DNA from 3 places in the Streptomyces javensis genome. Region 3 is predicted to be linked to each of the others. Evidence: riboswitches for the same ligand, from Rfam matches in the RefSeq annotation. Region 3 holds a riboswitch; each other region holds the start of a gene.
The links. Region 3 has a riboswitch for S-adenosylmethionine ahead of ABD329_RS27805 (aminotransferase class V-fold PLP-dependent enzyme). Riboswitches for the same ligand answer to the same signal wherever they lie in the genome.
Positions count from the first base shown of each region.

Region 1: another riboswitch for S-adenosylmethionine. It lies ahead of ABD329_RS40155 (glutathione S-transferase C-terminal domain-containing protein); the one in region 3 lies ahead of ABD329_RS27805 (aminotransferase class V-fold PLP-dependent enzyme).
Region 2: another riboswitch for S-adenosylmethionine. It lies ahead of thrC (threonine synthase); the one in region 3 lies ahead of ABD329_RS27805 (aminotransferase class V-fold PLP-dependent enzyme).

Region 1 covers NZ_BAAAIF010000075.1:9,231-12,485, reverse strand. The annotation lists gene ABD329_RS40165 (Fpg/Nei family DNA glycosylase) at 1-59, opposite strand, end outside; gene ABD329_RS40160 (PP2C family protein-serine/threonine phosphatase) at 145-1,299, shown strand; SAM riboswitch class IV at 1,415-1,561, shown strand; gene ABD329_RS40155 (glutathione S-transferase C-terminal domain-containing protein) at 1,909-2,775, shown strand; gene ABD329_RS40150 (LysR family transcriptional regulator) at 2,795-3,255, opposite strand, start outside.
Region 2 covers NZ_BAAAIF010000034.1:97,249-100,503, reverse strand. The annotation lists gene ABD329_RS27175 (MoaD/ThiS family protein) at 297-575, opposite strand; gene thrC (threonine synthase) at 572-1,864, opposite strand; SAM riboswitch class I at 1,883-2,024, opposite strand; gene ABD329_RS27165 (glucosyl-3-phosphoglycerate synthase) at 2,215-3,162, shown strand.
Region 3 covers NZ_BAAAIF010000036.1:24,969-28,223, forward strand. The annotation lists gene qcrB (cytochrome bc1 complex cytochrome b subunit) at 1-178, shown strand, start outside; gene trpD (anthranilate phosphoribosyltransferase) at 365-1,438, shown strand; SAM riboswitch class IV at 1,665-1,783, shown strand; gene ABD329_RS27805 (aminotransferase class V-fold PLP-dependent enzyme) at 1,989-3,255, shown strand, end outside.

The DNA of each region.
Region 1 (3,255 bases), on a different contig from region 3:
CCCTCGGCGCAGGAGGCGAGCGTCCGCCGGAATCCCTCGACGTCCGGAAGCTCGGGCATAGCGTCAGGCTACGCCCGGGGCCTCCGTCGCGCGTTGTGGAGAGCGCCCCCGTTCGGGGGTCTTCATCGGATAAAGTACCCAATTATGCGATTCATGCGCGCCGCCCCGGGGGTGAGCGGTCGCAACCAGACGCTGTTCGCGATCACACGGTGTCTGCCGTTCCTGGTCCTGGCGGCGGTACTCGGCATCGAGCTCTCCCCCGCGCACACCCTCTACACCGGCCCCCTGCTCTCCCCGGCGCCGGCGCTGGCGGCGGTGACCATGGGGCCGGTCGGCACCGGCGGGGTGGCGGTGCTGGCGGGCGCGGTCAGCGCGATCACCGCCATCCACAACGACGCCTGGGGCACCCCGCAGGTGTACACCAATCTGCTGGCCCTGCTGGTGGTGGCGGTGGCGAGCGTGGCGACCAGCGCGGTGCGGGTGCGCCGGGACCGCGAGTTGGCCCATATCCGCCGGATCGCGGAGGTGTCCCAGAACGTGGTGCTGCGGCCGCTGCCCGCCCGGATGGGCGTGGTGAACACCGCCAGCGTCTATCTGGCGGCCGAGCGCGGTGCGCAGATCGGCGGGGACCTCTACGAGGCGATGTGCACCCGCTACGGAGTGCGGCTGATCGTCGGCGATGTGCGGGGAAAGGGGCTGGCCGCGGTGCGGTCCGCCGCGGCCGTGGTGGGCGCCTTCCGGGAGGCGGTGCACTACGAACAGGACCTCGCCGAGGTGATGCACCGCTGTGCGGCCGCGCTGGCGCGCGAGTACGAGCTGCTGGACCGCTCCCAGCTACAGGATCCGCAGGAGCTCGAGGAGCAGTTCGTCACCGTGCTCCTCGCCCAGGTGACGGACGATTCGCTGGTCCAGCTGATCAACCGCGGCCATCCGCCGCCCCTGGTGATGCGCGAGGGCGAGGTGCGCTCCCTGGACCCGGCGCGCCCGCTGCCGCCGCTCGGCCTCGAGGAGTTCCTCGGCCCTTCCGCGATCGGCGTCGAGACCTTTCCGTTCCTGACCGGTGACCGGCTGTTGCTGCACACCGACGGGGTGGTCGAGGCCCGCAACAACGACAACGAGTTCTTTCCGCTGCACCGGACCATGGAGACGCTGGACCGCGCCACCCCGTCCGAGTACCTGGACGGGCTGCGCCACGCCCTGGTCCGGCACACCGAGGGGCGGCTGGCGGACGACGCGGCCATGGTCCTCATCGAGCGGGACACCGGCGGCGCGGACCGGCCGTTCCGCCGAGCCGGTTGAGCCACCTCCGAGCCCGTTGCGCCAAGGCGCCGTACATCCGCCGTACCGTCGGCCGGTGTTGGCCGCTTCGGCATGGGTTGACGCCCTCGCGGAGCGCGACGACACTGTCAGGGACGGTCACGATTGTCAGCGCCCGCCGTGCGGAACCCCCGCTCAGGCGGGTCATCGGCCCCGGCTCGTTGACAGGCAACCCTTCTCCCGCGACGGGGTGCCCCCGGGTGACGACCAGGTTCCGTCGGCGTGGACGGGACAAGCGCGGTCTCGCTGCCTCGCGAGCCCCCGATGATGGGATCGGTGGAGATGCCCAGGACCGACAGCCACGGGGACGGCGCCCGCCGGCGTTCCCGTCCGTTGTCCCCGCTCCGCCGGCTCCGCCTCCTGACCAGACGGCTGCACATCGATCTGCTGCGCATCTGTAGCGCCTCCAGTCCAGCTCTCTGAGTCGGCCCGAGTCGACACGGTCACCGAGCGCGGTCCCGCGCGCCGGGGGGTCGGGTGTGTCCCGGCCCCGCCCCGGCGGGTGCCCCGCGCGGGCTTCCCCTCCGTCGTGCCACCGGCGCCGCCCTCGACCGGCGGTGGCCGGGGCTTCCGCCACTGCCTTGGAAAGCCATGTCCGAGACGTTTCCGGTCAGTTCAGGTCCTGCCGCTCTTCTCGAACCCGACCCCTGCTCACCCCGCCCCCGGATCGCCCCGCCCGCACCTCCGCACCGCTTCCGCAGCCGCATCGGCGTCGACCTCGCCGGTGGCTTCTATCCGGTGCCGCATCGCTATCGGCTCTACCTCTCCGCGAGCTGTCCGCTCTCACTGCGCGTCTCCATCACCCTCGATCTGCTCGGGCTGCGGGACACCGTGGCCACCACCCTCGTCGGGCTCCCGGACGACACCCCCGAGGCGTACGCCGCGCTGCGCGGGGCCTACGAGGCCACCTGGCACCGCTACAGCGGACCGGTGGACGCTCCCGCGCTGTGCGACGGCTGGACCGGACGGGTCGTCAGCAATCACACGCCCGACATCCTGCGCGACCTCGCCGGCCATCTGAGCGATGGCAGCGCTGCCGGACGCCCCCGGCTGCGCCCGGCGGCCCTCGCCACGGACATCGACGCCCTCCGGGACCTGCTCGACGCGGACGTCATCCACGCCGCCCGGCAGGCCGGGACGGCTGGCGTGGCGGAGTGCCGGGACGCGGCGCTGGAGCGGCTGCTGACCGCCCTCGGCCGGCTCGACCGCGGGCTGACGGCCGCGCCGTACGCCCTGGGCGAGGAGCTGACCGCCGCCGATGTGGACCTGTGGGTGGCCCTGGTCCAACTGGACACCGAGCACCGGCCCCTCCTGGACGCCGACGCGGCCGACCGGGTCTCCCGCCATGGGCAGTTGCGCGCCTATGTGCGCCGGCTGCACGCCCATCCGGCCTTCCACACCACGCTTCCGGAGGCCCTCCAGGACGAGGCGTCCCGAGAGGGCGTCGAGGTGTCCTGAGGGGCGGCACGGTGAGCGGTCAGGCGGCGGATCGGGGCCGGTCGTCCGGGCTCTGATGGTGGCGCACCGCCTCTTCCAGCGCCGCCATCCCGAGGTCGATCAGCGGATTCCGCCGACTTCCCCGGCGCACACAGGTGAGGATCCGCCGCGTCGGCACGTTCTCGCCCGCCACCGGCACCCGTACCACCGCCTGGCCCGCCGGACCCTCGGCCAGCCGCGGGATGAGCGAGACGCCCAGCCCGTTCCCGACCAGCGACCAGACCGCCGACCAGTGGGTGGCGGCGTGCACGATCCGCGGTGAGAACCCGGCCGCCGCGCACAGCACCCGCACCCGCTGGGCGTGGTCGCAGGTGCCCGGGTCGGAGACGATCCAGTCCTCGGCCGCCGCCTCCTCCAGCCGCACCGACGCCGCCCCCGCCAGCCGGTGGTCGGCGGGCACCAGCAGGATGTGCGGCTCCTCCAGCAAGAGGCTCTGCTCGA
Region 2 (3,255 bases), on a different contig from region 3:
ATGTATCCGTCCCAACGCCCTCTGCAACAGGTCAATCGGACGAGAATTCTGGGCACGGTCGAACGGTTAAAAGTGAGGAATTATGTGAAGTTCGGGCAAGCCGGGCCGGACATAAGGAACCAACCCGGCAATTCGTGCTCACACTTTACGCACAACTTGACGAGTTCTCATATGTGGCTCCGACCCCGGAGCCGTCGGGGAATCCGGGCAACTGTATCGCGATTCCACACACGGAATCGCCCCGTCCGGTTGTCCCCGGACGGGGCGATGCCAAAGGTGAGGAGGGGGACGCGGGGTCAGCAGCCGCCCGCGACCGCCGGGATGATCGAGATCCCGGCGCCGTCCGGGGTCGCCGTGGCCAGGCCGTCGGCGAAGCGGACGTCGTCGTCGTTGACGTAGACGTTCACGAAGCGGCGGAGCTTGCCGGTGTCGTCCAGGACGCGGGCCGAGATGCCCGCGTGGTTCTTCTCCAGGTCCGCCAGGACCTCGGCGAGGGTCGCGCCCTCGGCCGGGACCTCGGCCTGACCGCCGGTGTAGGTGCGGAGGATGGTCGGGATTCGGACGTTGACGCTCATGCGAGGCCAGCCTCTCGGAACGAGTCAAGGGTGGGGCGGATGATGGCGGAGGGACCCGTGGTGGGGGCCACCGCGTCGAGGGTCTTGAGGCCGTCGCCGGTGTTGAGCACGACGGTCGTCAGGGACGGGTCGAGCAGACCGTCCTCGATCAGCTTCTTGGTCACGCCGACGGTCACGCCGCCCGCGGTCTCCGCGAAGATCCCCTCGGTGCGGGCCAGCAGCTTGATGGCGTCGACGATCTGCTCGTCGTTCACGTCCTCCACCGCGCCACCCGTACGGCGGGCGATGTCCAGGACGTACGGGCCGTCCGCGGGGTTGCCGATGGCCAGCGACTTGGCGATGGTCCGCGGCTTCTGCGGCCGGACGACGTCATGGCCGGCCTTGAAGGCGGCGGAGACCGGGGAGCAGCCCTCGGCCTGGGCGCCGAAGATCTTGTAGGGCCGGTCCTCGACCAGACCGATCGCGATCAGCTCCTTCAGCCCCTTGTCGATCTTGGTGAGCTGGGAGCCGGAGGCGATCGGGACGACGATCTGGTCCGGCAGCCGCCAGCCGAGCTGCTCGCAGATCTCGTACGCCAGGGTCTTGGAGCCCTCGCCGTAGTACGGCCGCAGATTGACGTTGACGAAGCCCCAGCCCTCGCCCGCCGGGTCGCCGATCAGCTCGCTACAGAAGCGGTTGACGTCGTCGTAGGTGCCCTCGATGCCGACCAGCTCACCGCCGTAGACCGCGGCCATGACGACCTTGCCCGCCTCCAGGTCGTGCGGGATGAAGACGCAGGAGCGGAAGCCCGCGCGGGCGGCCGCGGCGCCCACCGCCCCGGCGAGGTTGCCGGTGGAGGAGCAGGAGAGGGTGGTGAAGCCGAAGGTGCGGGCGGCCTGGACGGCGATGGCGACGACCCGGTCCTTGAAGGAGTGGGTCGGGTTCCCGGAGTCGTCCTTGATGTGCAGCTCACCGGTCACGCCGAGCTCACGGGCGAGGTGGTCGGCCTTGACCAGCTGGGTGAAGCCGGGGTTCAGGCTCGGCAGATCCGCCACGTCCGCGGGGACGGGCAGCAGCGGGGCGTAGCGCCAGATGCTGTTCGGACCCGCCTCGATCTGCCGGCGCAGCCCCTCCGGGTCGCCGGCCGGGAGCTCGTACGCGACCTCGAGGGGCCCGAAACAGGCCTCGCACGCGAAGATCGGACCGAGCTCGAAGCGCTCACCGCACTCCCGGCAGGACAATGCGACCGCGGGGCCGAAGGCACCGGAGGTGGAGGAGGTCGTTGAGCTTTCTACTGACTGCACAGCCATGGATGGCGAGGCCCTTTCTCCTCATCTTCCTCGCGACGCATTTCGCCACGAGACGGAATTGGCACCTTCCCGAGCTGGGAGCCTCGCTGCGGAATGCGAGATCAGCTGGAGGGTTGCCGGGGCTTCAACGGGCCGTTCCCTCTGCCCCTCTGGATGAGCGGTATGGCACCGGGCGGAACCGGGGCGTTTGTCGGCACAGCGTCGTCGGTACGTCGGTAAACATCGAGGTCGACCCCGACATACGACGGCCATGTGCGTTGTTCAAGACTGTAACCGAAGGCCCGGATGGTTGAGGTAGCCGTCCGATGCGCGAGATGGGTCACAGTGACCACAACAGGGGAGACACACAGGTGCTGGATGAGGTGGAGCGCTGGCTGAAGCGTCGCTCCTGGTCTGCCGACGACCGTCCGCTGGATCGCCTGCTGGCCGCGAAGCGGGCCGCGACGACGACGGTGAGCGTGGTCCTGCCCGCCCTGAACGAGGAGGCCACGGTCGGCGAGATCGCCGACACGATCCGGCGTGAACTGATGGGCGGGGCGATGCCGCTGGTGGATGAGCTGGTGGTGCTGGACTCCGGTTCCACGGACCGCACCGCGGAGGTCGCCGCGGCGGCGGGCGCCACCGTCGTCCCCCGCGACTCGCTGCTGCCCCGGCTGCCCGCGCTGCCCGGCAAGGGCGAGGTGCTGTGGCGGTCCCTGCTGGCCACCAGCGGCGACATCGTCTGCTTCATCGACGCCGACCTGCGGGAATTCGAGGCACGCTTTGTCTCGGGGATCGTCGGTCCGCTGCTGACCGACCCCACGCTTCAGCTGGTGAAGGGCATGTACGACCGCCCGCTCGGCGAAATGGCGGGTCAGGGCGGCCGGGTCACCGAGCTGGTCGCCCGCCCGCTGCTGAATCTGCACTGGCCGCAGCTGGCCGGATTCGTCCAGCCGCTGGGCGGGGAGTACGCGGCGCGCCGCTCGCTGCTGGAACGGCTGCCCTTCCCGGTCGGCTACGGCGTCGAGCTCGGGCTGCTGGTGGACGCGCTGCACACGGTGGGGCTCGACGCGCTCGGCCAGGTGGACATCGGGGTGCGCAAACACCGCCACCAGGACGGGCAGGCGCTCGGCCGAATGGCGGCCGCGATCTACCGCACCGCACAGCTGCGGCTGGCCCGGGGCCACTTGGTGCGGCCGCGGCTGACCCAGTTCGACCGGGGCGAGAACGGCTTCGAGCCGCGCACCACGGCGGTGGACACCGAGGAGCGGCCGCCGATGATCGAGATCCCGGAGTACCCGGCGCGGCGCGCGGCCTGACGCGGGGCGTGACCCCTGTGACCCCTGTGACCCCGGGGCCCGGGCCCCGGGCCCCGGGCCCGGCCAGGCGTCCACGGAGCGGTGGCATCCTGG
Region 3 (3,255 bases):
GCCCGAGCCCTACGAGATCGGCCCGGAGGTCGACGAGAACGGGGTCAAGCGGAAGATAAAGCGTTCCCAGAAGCTCCGTTCGAAGCTCTCCAAGGGCTACTACGGCGGGGACAACGTCATTCCGAAGCCGACCCGCGAGGAGTACCACGAGATCACCAGCGGCCACGGCCACCACTGATCTCCCGGTAACCCGCAGCGACCGGTTTCCGCATACAGCGACATACAGCGACGCCACAGACCAGGGCCCCGGCCCGGACCACACGGTCCGGCCGGGGCCCTGGCCGTGCGGCCGATAGGCTTGCGGCGGGCCGCTGAAGTGCGCGGACCCCTTCCCTGCCCACCCCCACGGATCCAGGAGCGGACCATGGACGTTGTGACCCCCGCCGGAGGCGACAGCACCGCGACGGCCCGCACCTGGCCGGACGTACTGACGTCGCTGATCGCCGGCCGGGACCTCGATGCCGACGACACCGCCTGGGCCATGGACCGGATCATGCGGGGCGAGGCCACCGACGCCCAGATCGCCGGTTTCGCGATCGCGCTGCGCGCCAAGGGCGAGACGGTCTCCGAGGTGGCCGGTCTGGTGCGGGCCATGTACGAGCACGCCCGGGTGATCGAGGTGCCCGGGGCGACCGTGGACATCGTGGGCACCGGCGGCGACCGCGCCAAGACCGTCAACATCTCCACCATGTCCGCGCTGGTCGTCGCCGGTACCGGCGCGCGGGTGGTCAAGCACGGCAACCGCGCCGCGTCCTCCGCCAGCGGCGCCTCCGACGTGCTGGAGAAGCTCGGCGTCAATCTGGACATCACCCCCGAGCGGGTGGTCGAGGTCGCGGAGGAGGCGGGGATCACCTTCTGCTTCGCGGTGAAGTTCCACCCGTCGCTGCGCCATGTCGCCTCGGCCCGCCGCGAGCTGGGTGTCGCCACCCCGTTCAACCTGCTCGGCCCGCTGACCAACCCGGCGAAGGTCACCTGTCAGGCGACCGGGGTCGCCGACGCCCGTATGGCGCCCATCATCGCCGGGGTGCTGGCCGAGCGCGGCTCCTCCGCGCTGGTCGTCCGGGGCGACGACGGGCTGGACGAGCTGACCGTGACCACGACCTCCCAGGTGTGGGAGGTCCGGGACGGCGCCGTGCGCCAGGAGACCTTCGACCCCCGGGACGTGGGCGTCGAACGGGCCCCCGTGGAGGCTCTGCGGGGCGCTGACGCCTCGTACAACGCCGATGTGGCCCGTCGGCTGCTGGCGGGCGAGCGGGGCCCGGTGCGGGACGCGGTGCTGCTGAACTCGGCGGCGGCGCTGGTGGCCCTCGAGGCGGACCCGGGGGACAAGCCCCTGACGGACCGGATCGGGGCGGGTGTGGCGCGGGCCGCCGAGTCGATCGACTCGGGCGCGGCACGGGACGTTCTGGAGCGATGGGTGCGGGCCACCCACGCGTAAACGCTCCGCTGAAAGTGGACTGATATGCCGTCGACGGTCTGCGGCGCCGTCGTGGCTGGTCGCCCACGCGGCGGAGCCGCATGTCGATACAGCCGCGGCGGAGCCGCACATCGACACAGCCTCGCGCCCCTTCAGGGCGCCGCCGAACTCCTTACGGCGCCCATGGTCTGTCCGGGATGCGGACAGACCATGGGCGCCGGCCTACGGCATGGCATACTCCTGCCCAGGTCACGAGCGACAGCGACTACGGCCCCGGCCCGCTGTCCGGCAACCCTCCGTCCGTGGCGGGGTGCCCCGGGTGATGACCAGGCCGCCAGGCAGCGAGGCCGGCGGCAAGCGCGGACCCCTCGCACTAGGGGTCCTGGTGGTCGAGGGAGTTCTTCCGTGATGCAGCGAATGCGTTAGGGCCGAGCGGCCCCGTCTCTCCTCAATGTGCTCCGCGCGGTATGGCCGTGCGTCGAGCGATTTTCCGCGCCCTTACGGCCGGCTCGCCGCCGCCGCCGTTTCCGGCGCGTCACGCATTCCTTCAACCCCTTCGGGAGACTTCGCCATGTCCGCACGCCCTGCCGCCACCGCCACTGCCACCGCCACTGCCACCACCTCCGCTGCCGCCGCCTGTGAGCCGCTGCCCGTGCTGGGCGGCGACGTCCTGGTGCCCCTGGTCACGGGCGGCGAGGTGACCTACGCGGCGCTCGACTACGCCGCCAGCGCCCCCGCGCTGCGGCGGGTCTGGGACGACATCGCCGCCTACGCGCCGTACTACGGCAGCGTGCACCGCGGGGCGGGCTACCTCTCGCAGCTGTCCACCGACCTGTTCGAGAACAGCCGTAAGGACGTCGCGGCCTTCCTGGGCTGCCGCGAGGACGACCAGGTCGTCTTCACCCGCTCCACCACCGATTCGCTCAACCTCCTGGCCGCCGTGGCGCCCCGGGGCACCGAGGTCTTCGTCTTCGAGACCGAGCACCACGCCTCGCTGCTGCCGTGGGAGCAGCGGGAGGACGTCACCGTCCGCTACCTCAGCGCCCCGCGCTCCCCGCGGCAGGCGGTGGAGACGCTGGAGAAGGCGCTCGCGGGGCGCGCCGGGGGCCCGGCGCTGGTGTGCGTGACCGGCGCGTCCAATGTGACCGGCGAGCTGTGGCCGGTGCGGGAGCTGGCCGCGGCCGCGCACGCCCACGGCGCCCGTATCGTCCTGGACGCCGCGCAGCTGGCCCCGCACCACCCCGTGGACATCGCCGAGGCGGACGTGGACTGGGTGGCCTTCTCCGGGCACAAGCTGTACGCGCCCTTCGGGGCCGGGGTGCTGGCCGGGCGGGCGGACTGGCTGCGGGAGGCCCGGCCGTATCTGGCGGGCGGCGGCGCCAGCCGTAAGGTCACGCGCAGGGAGGACGGCGGCGTCGACGTCGAGTGGCACACCACCGCCGCCCGGCACGAGGCGGGCTCGCCGAACGTCATCGGGGTCTACGCGATCGCGTCGGCGTGCAAGGCGCTGACCGAGGCCGGTTTCGAGGGCCTGGTCGCCCGTGAGCGGCAGCTGATCGAGAAGGTGCGGGCGGGGCTGGCCGCGGTGCCCGAGGTGCGGGTGCTCTCGCTGTTCGGCGACGACGCGCCCCGGGTCGGCGTGCTGTCGTTCGTGGTGGAGGGCTGGAACAGCTCCCACTTCGCGGCGGCGCTCTCCGCGGAGTACGGCATCGGCGTACGCGACGGTCTGTTCTGCGCCCATCCGCTGGTCCGCACCCTGCTGGACAGCGAGCCCGACGAGCCGGGCGAGTGCGGCGCGCCCGAGGCCGCGCCGGGGGAGCGGTCGCTGAACGCGATCC